One region of the Paenibacillus barengoltzii G22 genome, then DNA from elsewhere that is predicted to be linked to it. Evidence: riboswitches for the same ligand, from Rfam matches in the RefSeq annotation. Region 1 holds a riboswitch; each other region holds the start of a gene.

Region 1 (3,261 bases):
AAGTACACGGAAGCGGCCAGGAACAAGGTCACCAGACCTTGGAAGAAGAGGCCAAAGACGAGTACACCGGCTTCAAGGCCGTCTTTTTGGAACACCGGAATCATGTTGATCGTTCCAATCGTGGATAACACGAAGTAAGCCGACGCCAGGAAAATTCCCCGCTTAAACGAGGTATGAACTCGCGTCAGCGCGCTGTAAACGATCGCCAGAATGGCCAGCACGAACGTCAACAGGGCATAACCCGCATAGGTAAGCCAGCTGGCGATTTTGGTCTGCCCGGCAACGTAGTCCAGATGTGCCTGAGGTACACTAAAATAGCTCTCCAACGAAGAAACCTTACCGTATTCGAAGCTAAGCTTGATTTCCGCCTGCGATTCACCTAAGGTGTAGCCTTGGATACGGTAGAGGAGGCCTACATCCCCTTCACCGGAGGCCAGCTCCAAATCGCTTGGTTGAAATCCGAAAGCGTTCAGGTAAGGCTGTGCCAGCTCCTCTTTCTCCGCTAGCGTGAGATCCCCTTCCCATGCCTTCATGGAATCGGTCGTTTCCGATCCTACATCCAGCATCATCTGCTTGGTGGCGTTGCTGGAGGAACTAATCTCCTCGAAGCCAACGACTTTCCCCGTAGTCATATGAACATCTACGGTCACGGCGCTTAACGCTTCAGTGGGATCCGTGTAACGGACACGAAATACGTCATAGGGAAATTGCTTGTCATACGTTTTTAAGTATGGGGCGAGCAGATCGGCTTTGGTTAAGTAACCAAACAGATCAGAACGTGTTTCGTATGTAATTAATGCTTTATCCTTCGCGGGATTCGGCAGGTCGATCCCAAGTACCGATTGGACAAATTCACTTGCACTGGCGGCTGCTTCTTGTTTGCTGATCACCTCATTTGATTGCTGCAACTGCAACGATTCTGAATCGGTGGTCGGGAACAGTTGAACGGCCACGAACACAATGAATCCGAGGGCGGCCAGCAGCCACAGATTTTTGGTCTTCATCCTGCGGCGGCCGTTTGACGTCAAAGGGGAATTCACTCGCAAAACTCCTTTGTGATTAAGTTGAAATCAATTCTGGGAAACGTACTCTTCTTATAATATGAGGTATGTTTTTCGCTCAAGTACGTCAAAGTAAAGATAACACAGCTATCCCCCCTGCGCCAGACGGAGGGCAAAATTGACGAGAAACGGCAAAAACTTCGGCAAGTCTACGCATCATTTAGATTGGAGGGGAAGTTGATCTGCACAATCCCTGATTTCGTCTTTTTCTGGTCTTTTTCTTGAAAATAGAGCTTTGTGGTGGGACGCAATAAGGGATATAATCCATTTGACGAAAAATGAATGAAAACAATTGAAAAGATTGGCCGAATTTCGTAATGAAAACGGGGGAACCGTACATTTTGGGGTGAATTTCCCGGAGCTTCAACTTCTTACATGGGAGGATGAAGCGTCCGCGAATAGGGCAACTGGGCATGTCCGAATCCGTCAGCTAACCTCGTAGGCTTGTGCATCAGGAACCAAACACCGAAAGGCATTGGATTTCCAGTGCTTTTTTCTTTTGTTCTTTTTTCAGGAAGACGATGAGGTGAACGCGTTGAATACGAAGAAAATAAACCTTTCTCCGCCGCAGGTATTAGTGATTGGGTTTGCCCTCATCATTTTGCTGGGAAGTCTGCTGCTTATGCTTCCGATCTCCGGGACGTCCGGGGCACCGACGCCATTTGTTGATGCATTGTTTACGGCAACTTCGGCAACTTGTGTAACGGGGCTGTTTGTAGTGGATACGGGAAGGTATTTTTCAACTTTTGGCCATATCGTCATCATCTTGCTCGTCCAAATCGGGGGGCTTGGCTTTATGACCATGGCTACCTTGTTCTCCCTCGTCCTGAAACGGAGAATCTCGCTGAAAGACCGTCTCTTGCTCCAGGAAGCGATGAACCAAAATTCAATGGAAGGCATCGTTCGCTTAATTCGCAAGGTGCTGGTGTATTCGCTGCTGATTGAGTCCGGTGCAGCGGTGTTCCTTACCCTCCGCTGGGCCTTTGATATGCCGTTTGGCCGGGCGCTGTATTTTGGGATTTGGCATTCGATTTCCATGTTTAATAATGCAGGATTTGATCTGTTTGGGGATTACCGCAGTTTAATCCCCTATGTGAACGATCCTTTGATTAACATTGTATCCATCTTACTTATCGTGTCCGGCAGTCTTGGTTTTATTGTCTTGTCCGATCTGGCGGAGTATCGCAAGCATCGCAAATTGTCGCTTCATTCCAAGGTTGTGCTGTCGATGACGGCGGTCCTGATTGCGATTGGTACGATCGTCATTTTCGTGTTCGAATTCACGAATCCACGCACGCTGGAGCCGCTTAGCTGGAGCGGCAAAATCTGGGCCTCTTTATTTCAATCGGTCACGCCGCGTTCGGGAGGGGTGGTCACCCTTGATACCGGTTCGCTGCGTCAGGCTACGCAATTCTTCATGATCATCCTGATGTTCATTGGGGCTTCGCCTGGCTCAACAGGGGGCGGGATCAAGACGACTACCTTTACGATTCTTATCGGTGCGGTGATCTCCATGATCCGTGGACGGACGGATTTGGTGTTATTCCGTTACCGGATTGCTGAGGAACGGATCTCTAAGGCGCTGACGATTACGATGATGGCGCTGTTCGTCATCGTTGCTGTAGCGATGGTATTGTCCACTACTGAAGATGCAAATTTCCTCTCTATCTTGTTTGAGACGACCTCCGCTTTTGGAACCGTTGGATTATCGATGGGCTTAACGGAGCGTCTGACGGATTTTGGAAAAGTAGTGATTAGTCTTACGATGTTTGCCGGACGGCTGGGGCCTTTGACGCTCGCCTATGCGATTGGTCCAAGGAAGGGGAAAGAGTTGTATCGCCATCCAGAAGGTAAAATCATTATAGGATAAGGGGAAAATGGGCAAAAATGAAAAAGCAGCAGTTTGTGGTCATCGGCTTGGGGCGCTTCGGCTCGAGTCTGGCCTTGGAATTGATGGAGTTAGGATATGAGGTTCTGGGCATCGACCGGAATGAAGAGATCGTGGAAGAACTTAGCGATCGGCTCACGCATACCGTTGTCGCTGATGCCACAGAAGAAGAGGTGCTGAAGTCGCTGGGGGTTCGCAATTTTGATTGCGGCATCGTGGCGATTGGCACCGATATTCAAATGAGCATCCTGGCGGCCATTCTCCTTAAAGACCTGGGTATTAAAACGGTAGTCGCCAAAGCGATCTCGCTTC
Region 2 (3,261 bases), 1.3 Mb from region 1:
TTGCCATAAGCTCCCCCCATCCATTTGATTACACTTCATCAAAGGATGCATGTTTTTAACGGGTTCGTCTGTGACATCTCTCACAACTGGTCATAGGCAGTAATCTGCGCGATTTTGCACCGTCCATTATGATCTTTGCAAAGTTAGGGGATACTAGGGAACATGTACAGTTTTCGGATTGAAGGGGGACTTCACATTGCTTATACAGCTGAAGAAAGTTCTGGTCTGCTGTATGACCGCTTCTCTGGTCATGGCAGGCGGGACTCAACTGTATCCTGTTAAAGCCGACACAGCACGCGATCTCGAACTTAGGGGCCCAACATCTCAGGGGAATCAGGCGGACAATAAGGATACATTCATACCTGCAGGTACCACGTCAGCCGATCTTGGTGAACTGCGCCGCAAATATTCAGAAACCTTCATCTTCCGGGGACCGGAGGTGAAGCAGATTGCGCTGACCTTCGATGATGGGCCGGATCCGCGGTTTACACCGCAAATTTTAGACGTACTTCACCGCAAAGGGGTCAAAGCCACCTTCTTTGTGGTTGGGGCGCGAGCAAAGAAGTTTCCCGGCTTGTTGCGGCGGATGAGTCACGAAGGCCACCTCATCGGCAACCATTCCTATAGTCATCCGAACTTCCGTAACCGCTCCATTAAGCAGTTCCAGAGCGAGATTTTACGCACGGAGAAAATTATTCAGAACGTCGTTGGATATCGTCCCCAATTGATTCGGCCGCCTTATGGAGAAATTAAGGAAGAACAGGTCCAATGGGCGAAGAAGAACGGTTACACCCTCGTAAATTGGAATGTGGATTCCCAGGATTGGAAAGGGATCGACGAAAAGAAGGTGTTCTCCAATGTGATGAGTACGGCGGGCCCCGGCTCGATCATCCTTCAACATTCAGGCGGCGGCGTCGGCTCCGACTTAACCGGCACCATTCAAGCTTTGCCGAAGATCATCGACGCCCTGCAGGCACAAGGGTATCAATTCGTTGATCTTTCTGAGCTGCTGCATACGACCAAATACCGCTGACCCGTATGAATCGGCCATTTGCCAGCAAAACCAAAAAGTCGGCCAGGACATATCCTGACCGGCTTTTTGATCTACACCTCATGTTTAATTTAATACGTAAAGCGTCACATCTTGGAACCCAAACGCTTTCGCATTTGCCGCACTGCCTGGAATAAAGATATCGATCCGATTGCCTTTGATAGCTCCCCCCTGGTCAGTAGCCGTAGCTACAAAAGCTTGATCCGGCAGCCCATCATGGTTATGCCCGGTTACCAACACCTTCGTGCCCATCGGAATGACCTTGGGATCAACCGCGATGGTGCCCAGCTTCAGCGGGTTGCCGAAGTAGTCAACCGCTCCCCATTTTCCATTCTCGCTAGCGGATGCCGAATACGCCGAAGCTTTCACATTAATCGTTTTCGAGTAAGTAAAGGTTTTCCCCCACGCTTCAACCACGTTCCCAGTGGACATCACTTTCAGCTTGGAAGCGGATGCGGTTGTCGTCGCCGCATTTTCCTTCTTCGCCGGAGCAGCAGAAGCTACTCCTGTCGATTGCGTCTGGACGCCCGGAATGGTGATTTTCAATCCAGCGTATATATTACTTGGATTGATGGATGGGTTGGCAGCCATGAGTTTATTCATGTCTACGCCATATTTTTTGGCAAGAAGATAAAATGTATCTCCTTCCACGGCTTTATGTACCGCGTCTGCATGGACGGATATCGTCTGCATCGGAATCGTAAGGCTTACGGCAATCAGCGCCGTTGCTGCAAGTTTAGACCAAATACGAGTATTCAAGTGAATTGCCCTCCTTTTTACTGCGCCTGCGGAGTTAGTTGTCGGATTCGGGAAAAAGGATCATTCCCGGCGCATCGCCTCGATACGCTTCACCCCAAGAAAACAGTCAGCGTGACCGCTTCTGCTTTCATCTTTCGTCCCCCGCACCTCAAGTTCAGGTTTCGGCCTACTCAATATATCACAATTTTGTAACCAATAGGCCAGGTAAATCCCACCAAACGGCGGAATCCCTTGACTGGACTGGTTACATTTTTGTGTTTAATAGTAAAAAGCGTGTAAACTTAGAGCGTACGTTCGAACTCCAAAGGACAAAAAAACCGCCCGAAGTCCTCGGACGGTCCCTCAAATTTATAATACTTTGCTTAAAAAGTCCTGCGTCCGCTGATGCTTTGGCGCCCCAAACACCTCTTGCGGCGTACCTTGCTCCAAAATGACGCCTTGATCCATAAACAGGATGCGGTCACCTACCTCACGGGCAAATCCCATCTCATGCGTAACGATAACCATCGTCATGCCCCGCTCAGCCAGGTTCTTCATGACGTCAAGCACCTCTCCGACCATCTCCGGGTCCAAAGCCGACGTTGGCTCATCAAACAGCATCACATGCGGCTCCATGGCCAATGCGCGGGCAATCGCAATCCGCTGCTTCTGACCGCCGGAGAGCTGCGCCGGATAGGCGTTTCTCTTATCCTCCAGTCCAACCGTGCGAAGCAGATCCATGGCGATTGCTTCCGCTTTGCTTTTATCGAGCTTCTTAACGCGAATAGGGGCCAGCGTAATGTTGTCGATTACGGTCTTGTGCGGGAACAGATTAAAGTGCTGGAACACCATGCCCATTTTCTCGCGGGTTTTATTGATGTCATGGCCTTTGGCAGTGATGGAAGCTCCTTCAAAGGTGATCTCCCCTTCGGTCGGAACCTCTAACAGGTTCAAGCAACGAAGAAACGTACTCTTCCCCGATCCACTCGGACCGATAACGACGACAACTTCGCCTTTGGAGATTTCCAGATCGATCCCGCGCAAAATATGGAGTTGGCCAAATTTTTTATGCAAACCTTTAACGGTGATCACTGGTCTTCAACTTCCTTTCGAACACGCCCAAAATCCGAGACAGCGTGAATGTCAGAATAAAGTACAGAATAGCAACAATCAAGTATGGCGTCATTCCGTCATAGGTGATGCCCACAATCGCGCCGGATTGGAACATCAATTCCGTAATCCCGATAATAGAAACGATCGATGATTCCTTGATAATGGTCACAAACTCGTTGCCAATGGCAGGGAGTACCGATTTGATTGCCTGAGGAATGATGATGTGGCGCATCGTCATCCCTTTAGTCATCCCCAAGGAACGAGCCGCCTCTCCTTGTCCACGGTCCACACCTTGAATCCCGGCGCGGAAAATTTCTGCCAGATAAGCTGAACTGTTGATCGAAAGCGTAATTGAACCG
Region 3 (3,261 bases), on a different contig from region 1:
AGACGCGATTACGATGCAAGAGGGCGATTTGGACTGGATTGCAGAATTGTGCAAGCATGAGAAGGTCGTCGCCATCGGAGAAATTGGGCTGGATTATTATTGGGATACGTCCCCTAAGGACGTTCAACATAAGGTTTTTCGCCAGCAAATTGGACTGGCTCGCAGCTTAGGCATGCCGATTTCCATTCATAATCGGGACGCTCACGAAGACGTGGTGCGCATCCTTCGGGAAGAGAAAGCCCACGAGGTTGGAGGTGTGATGCACTCCTTCTCCGGCAGTTGGGAAATTGCCAAAATGTGTCTAGATTTGGGATTTCATTTGTCGTTTGGCGGGCCGATTACGTTTAAAAATGCAAAACAGCCAAAAGAAGTGTTGGCCAAGACGCCGATGGATCGATTGCTGATCGAAACGGATTCCCCTTATTTAACGCCGCATCCATATCGTGGTAAACGGAATGAGTCCGCTCATGTCCGCTTGGTTGCAGAAATGGCAGCCGAGCTCAAAGGGGTCACTTTTGAGGAAATCGCGGAAATTACCACCCGAAACGCATTGGAACGATTTGGAATCCCGAGTATTTGAGAGCAAAACGGATGAAATAAAGAGGATTTCGGAAAGATTAATGCTTTTTAACCCTCAAAAACAAGGTCATTACATTTTTTTAACCATTTTTTTAAAAAAACGTGGTTGATTCGTCCTTTACAACCTGCATCGAAACAGGATAGAATCTTTTCAGTATCGATTCGGTTCGTTTTGAACCGTACGATGCTTGGTTCCATGAACCAGTCTCGCTGAATCTCCTATGACGGAGAACGGGGGAACCAATACGGATTGCAGTTGGCGATAGCCTGTATGCGTTCGTATTCGATTTCTTTCCAGGGTCTATGGGGTGAATTCAAGGTCATTGCGCCATGAGCGAATGTACTGAGAAAGGGCGGCTCTCTTTCGCCCGAACCCGACAGCTAACCTCGTAAGCGAATAAGAGAGGTCACTCGTGCAGCTATTACACCCAAGACATTCAAGAAGCCACGAAGGAGTTCCTCTAACTCTTTCTCCCGGCTTCTTTTGTTTTGAATAAAAGTAATAGGGTCGTCATACTGTTGGAAAACAGGAGGTGACGACAAGCAGGAGAGACTGGTCAAGGATGCAAAACGCGCTAAGGTAGTCAAGAAGTCATCTTATGAACCACACTTTTAGATTTGAAATTTAAGCAAGCCGCTGCGCGTTTTGTAAAAAGTAACTGTAGTCGCGTCAATCGTTATCATGCATCGACCTAGACGGCGGGACTATGAAGGAGGACGGAAGAAATGGGCATTTTCCGCAAAGAGGAGACCCATGAATCACGCTCATCCAGCATGTCTTACGCAATGCGATGGAAGCATGAGAATTTACGTCAGATAGCGCTCGTCGGCGTTCTGGCCATCGCGGGAATCATCATCATCCTAATCTGGCTGTATAGCCAGGCACAGAAGGAAGTATCCCTGATTGTGGACGGGAATGTCCAGTCTGTGGAGACAACCCAATCCAGTGTAGCTCATCTGCTGGAGGAACAATCGATTAAGCTCAGTGCGAAGGATTCAGTATCCCTCCCGCTGGAAAGCTCGCTGAAGAACGGTGACCGCATTGTCATAGTACGCGCGAAGCCGGTCAATGTGACTGCGGACGGCAATACGAAAGTCCACTTCACGACGCAAAGCAAAGTCGAGGGCGTATTGTCCGAGCTCGGCATCACTTTGGGTGAAGACGACAAGGTGACACCGACATTGGACAGTAAAGTTACCGAGAACCTGAATGTGAAGGTCGTTCGGGTCAGCAAGCAAACGGTGCAGACGAAGGAGGCCGTGCCCTTTAGCGTGGTCAAAACGTCGGACGACAAGCTGCTGAAAGGCACCACGAAAGTGATCCAGGAAGGTTCCGAAGGTCTGGTCATTCACAACATTGAGAAAACTTACGAAGACGGAAAATTCGTGGCGAAGCGTTGGCTCGGCAAAGAGGTCTCCAAGGAAGCTCAGCCGAAGGTGATCGCAGTCGGTACGAAGAAACCTACCGAGGTTCTGTCGGCCAGCATCAGCCGTAAGGGAAATACGGTGAACATCAGCGGAACGACGACCAAAGGTGGCGTCTCATTCAAATATAAAAAAGTCTTGAAAAATGTTACGTTAACCGCGTATTCGGCGGAAGAAGACGGAATTGGCACCCGCACGGCTTCGGGTACCCGCGTGACAGAAGGCAGAACGATTGCGGTGGATAAAGACGTCGTTCCGCTTGGTTGGTGGGTATACATCGAAGGAATCGGCTTCCGTAAGGCAGAGGATACCGGCGGGGCCATCGATGGCCATAAGATGGATGTGTATTTTGATAGTTTGAAGGATGCGAAGAAATTCGGCCGCAAGAAGGGCCGCACCGTCTACGTGATCGGTCCGACGAAGCCGGAATTGAACTAAGTTCTCGTTCTCTTTCGTTTTACAATGCGAAGGGAATAAGATAGTATTAGGATGATGAATAAGACAGTGGATTAGAAGAGGATGATATGATCCTCTTCTTTTTGTTATTCTGGTGGAGACAAGCAAGAACAGGAAGGAAGACAGATTCATGATCAAAGAGGTCATCGTGGTGGAGGGTCGAGACGACACCGTGGCCATAAAGCGCGCCGTAGAGGCGGATACAATCGAGACCGGAGGTTCGGCGATCGGCGAAGCCGTGCTCAAGAAAATCGCTTTGGCGCAGGAACGCCGGGGCGTGATTATTTTTACGGATCCCGACCATGCCGGGGAGCGGATTCGCAAGATTGTGGCTGCGCGGGTGCCGGGCTGCAAGCACGCTTTCCTGCCGGAGGCGGAGGCGACGAAGCGAGGCGACATCGGGGTGGAGAACGCCTCGCCGGAGGCGATTCGCGCCGCGTTATCCCGGGTTCGCAGCGAAGCGCCTGGAGTAGAGGCCGCGATCACCTGGGAAGACTTGATAAACGCAGGGTTAATCGTGCACCCGCAAGCGGCGGCGCGGCGAAAAGCGCTGGGCGAGCTGCTGGGTATCGGATATTGTAACGGAAAGCAGCTCTACAAGCGGTTAACCGTGTTCCGGATCAGCCGCGAGGAGTTTGCAGCTGCGTTAGCCGAGTTGGAAAGCAAAGGAGTTTAAGAACCATGAGCATAAGGGAAGACGTATCCACACCGCGCCGGACGAAGGAGATCATCCAGCGGCACGGTTTTTCGTTCAAAAAGAGCCTGGGGCAAAACTTTCTGATCGACCAGAACATCCTCGGT

Evidence for each region. A riboswitch is a leader RNA that binds a small molecule or an ion and turns the genes downstream of it on or off. The one in region 1 is predicted to bind cyclic di-AMP.
Region 2: it holds a riboswitch for cyclic di-AMP, as region 1 does, so the genes downstream of both, C812_RS07645 (3D domain-containing protein) here and C812_RS01760 (TrkH family potassium uptake protein) in region 1, are expected to answer to the same signal.
Region 3: it holds a riboswitch for cyclic di-AMP, as region 1 does, so the genes downstream of both, C812_RS21350 (3D domain-containing protein) here and C812_RS01760 (TrkH family potassium uptake protein) in region 1, are expected to answer to the same signal.

The regions. Positions count from the first base shown of each region.
Region 1 is NZ_KE159652.1:359,308-362,568, forward strand. Features, by position in the region: gene C812_RS01755 (CPBP family intramembrane glutamic endopeptidase) at 1-1,004, opposite strand, end outside; cyclic di-AMP (ydaO/yuaA leader) riboswitch at 1,355-1,521, shown strand; gene C812_RS01760 (TrkH family potassium uptake protein) at 1,588-2,931, shown strand; gene C812_RS01765 (potassium channel family protein) at 2,949-3,261, shown strand, end outside.
Region 2 is NZ_KE159652.1:1,640,027-1,643,287, reverse strand. Features, by position in the region: gene C812_RS07655 (dihydroorotate dehydrogenase electron transfer subunit) at 1-7, opposite strand, end outside; gene C812_RS07650 (polysaccharide deacetylase family protein) at 203-1,033, shown strand; gene C812_RS07645 (3D domain-containing protein) at 1,118-1,810, opposite strand; cyclic di-AMP (ydaO/yuaA leader) riboswitch at 1,819-1,987, opposite strand; gene C812_RS07640 (amino acid ABC transporter ATP-binding protein) at 2,159-2,881, opposite strand; gene C812_RS07635 (amino acid ABC transporter permease) at 2,868-3,261, opposite strand, start outside.
Region 3 is NZ_KE159656.1:139,410-142,670, reverse strand. Features, by position in the region: gene C812_RS21355 (TatD family hydrolase) at 1-580, shown strand, start outside; cyclic di-AMP (ydaO/yuaA leader) riboswitch at 778-990, shown strand; gene C812_RS21350 (3D domain-containing protein) at 1,306-2,442, shown strand; gene rnmV (ribonuclease M5) at 2,591-3,136, shown strand; gene rsmA (16S rRNA (adenine(1518)-N(6)/adenine(1519)-N(6))-dimethyltransferase RsmA) at 3,142-3,261, shown strand, end outside.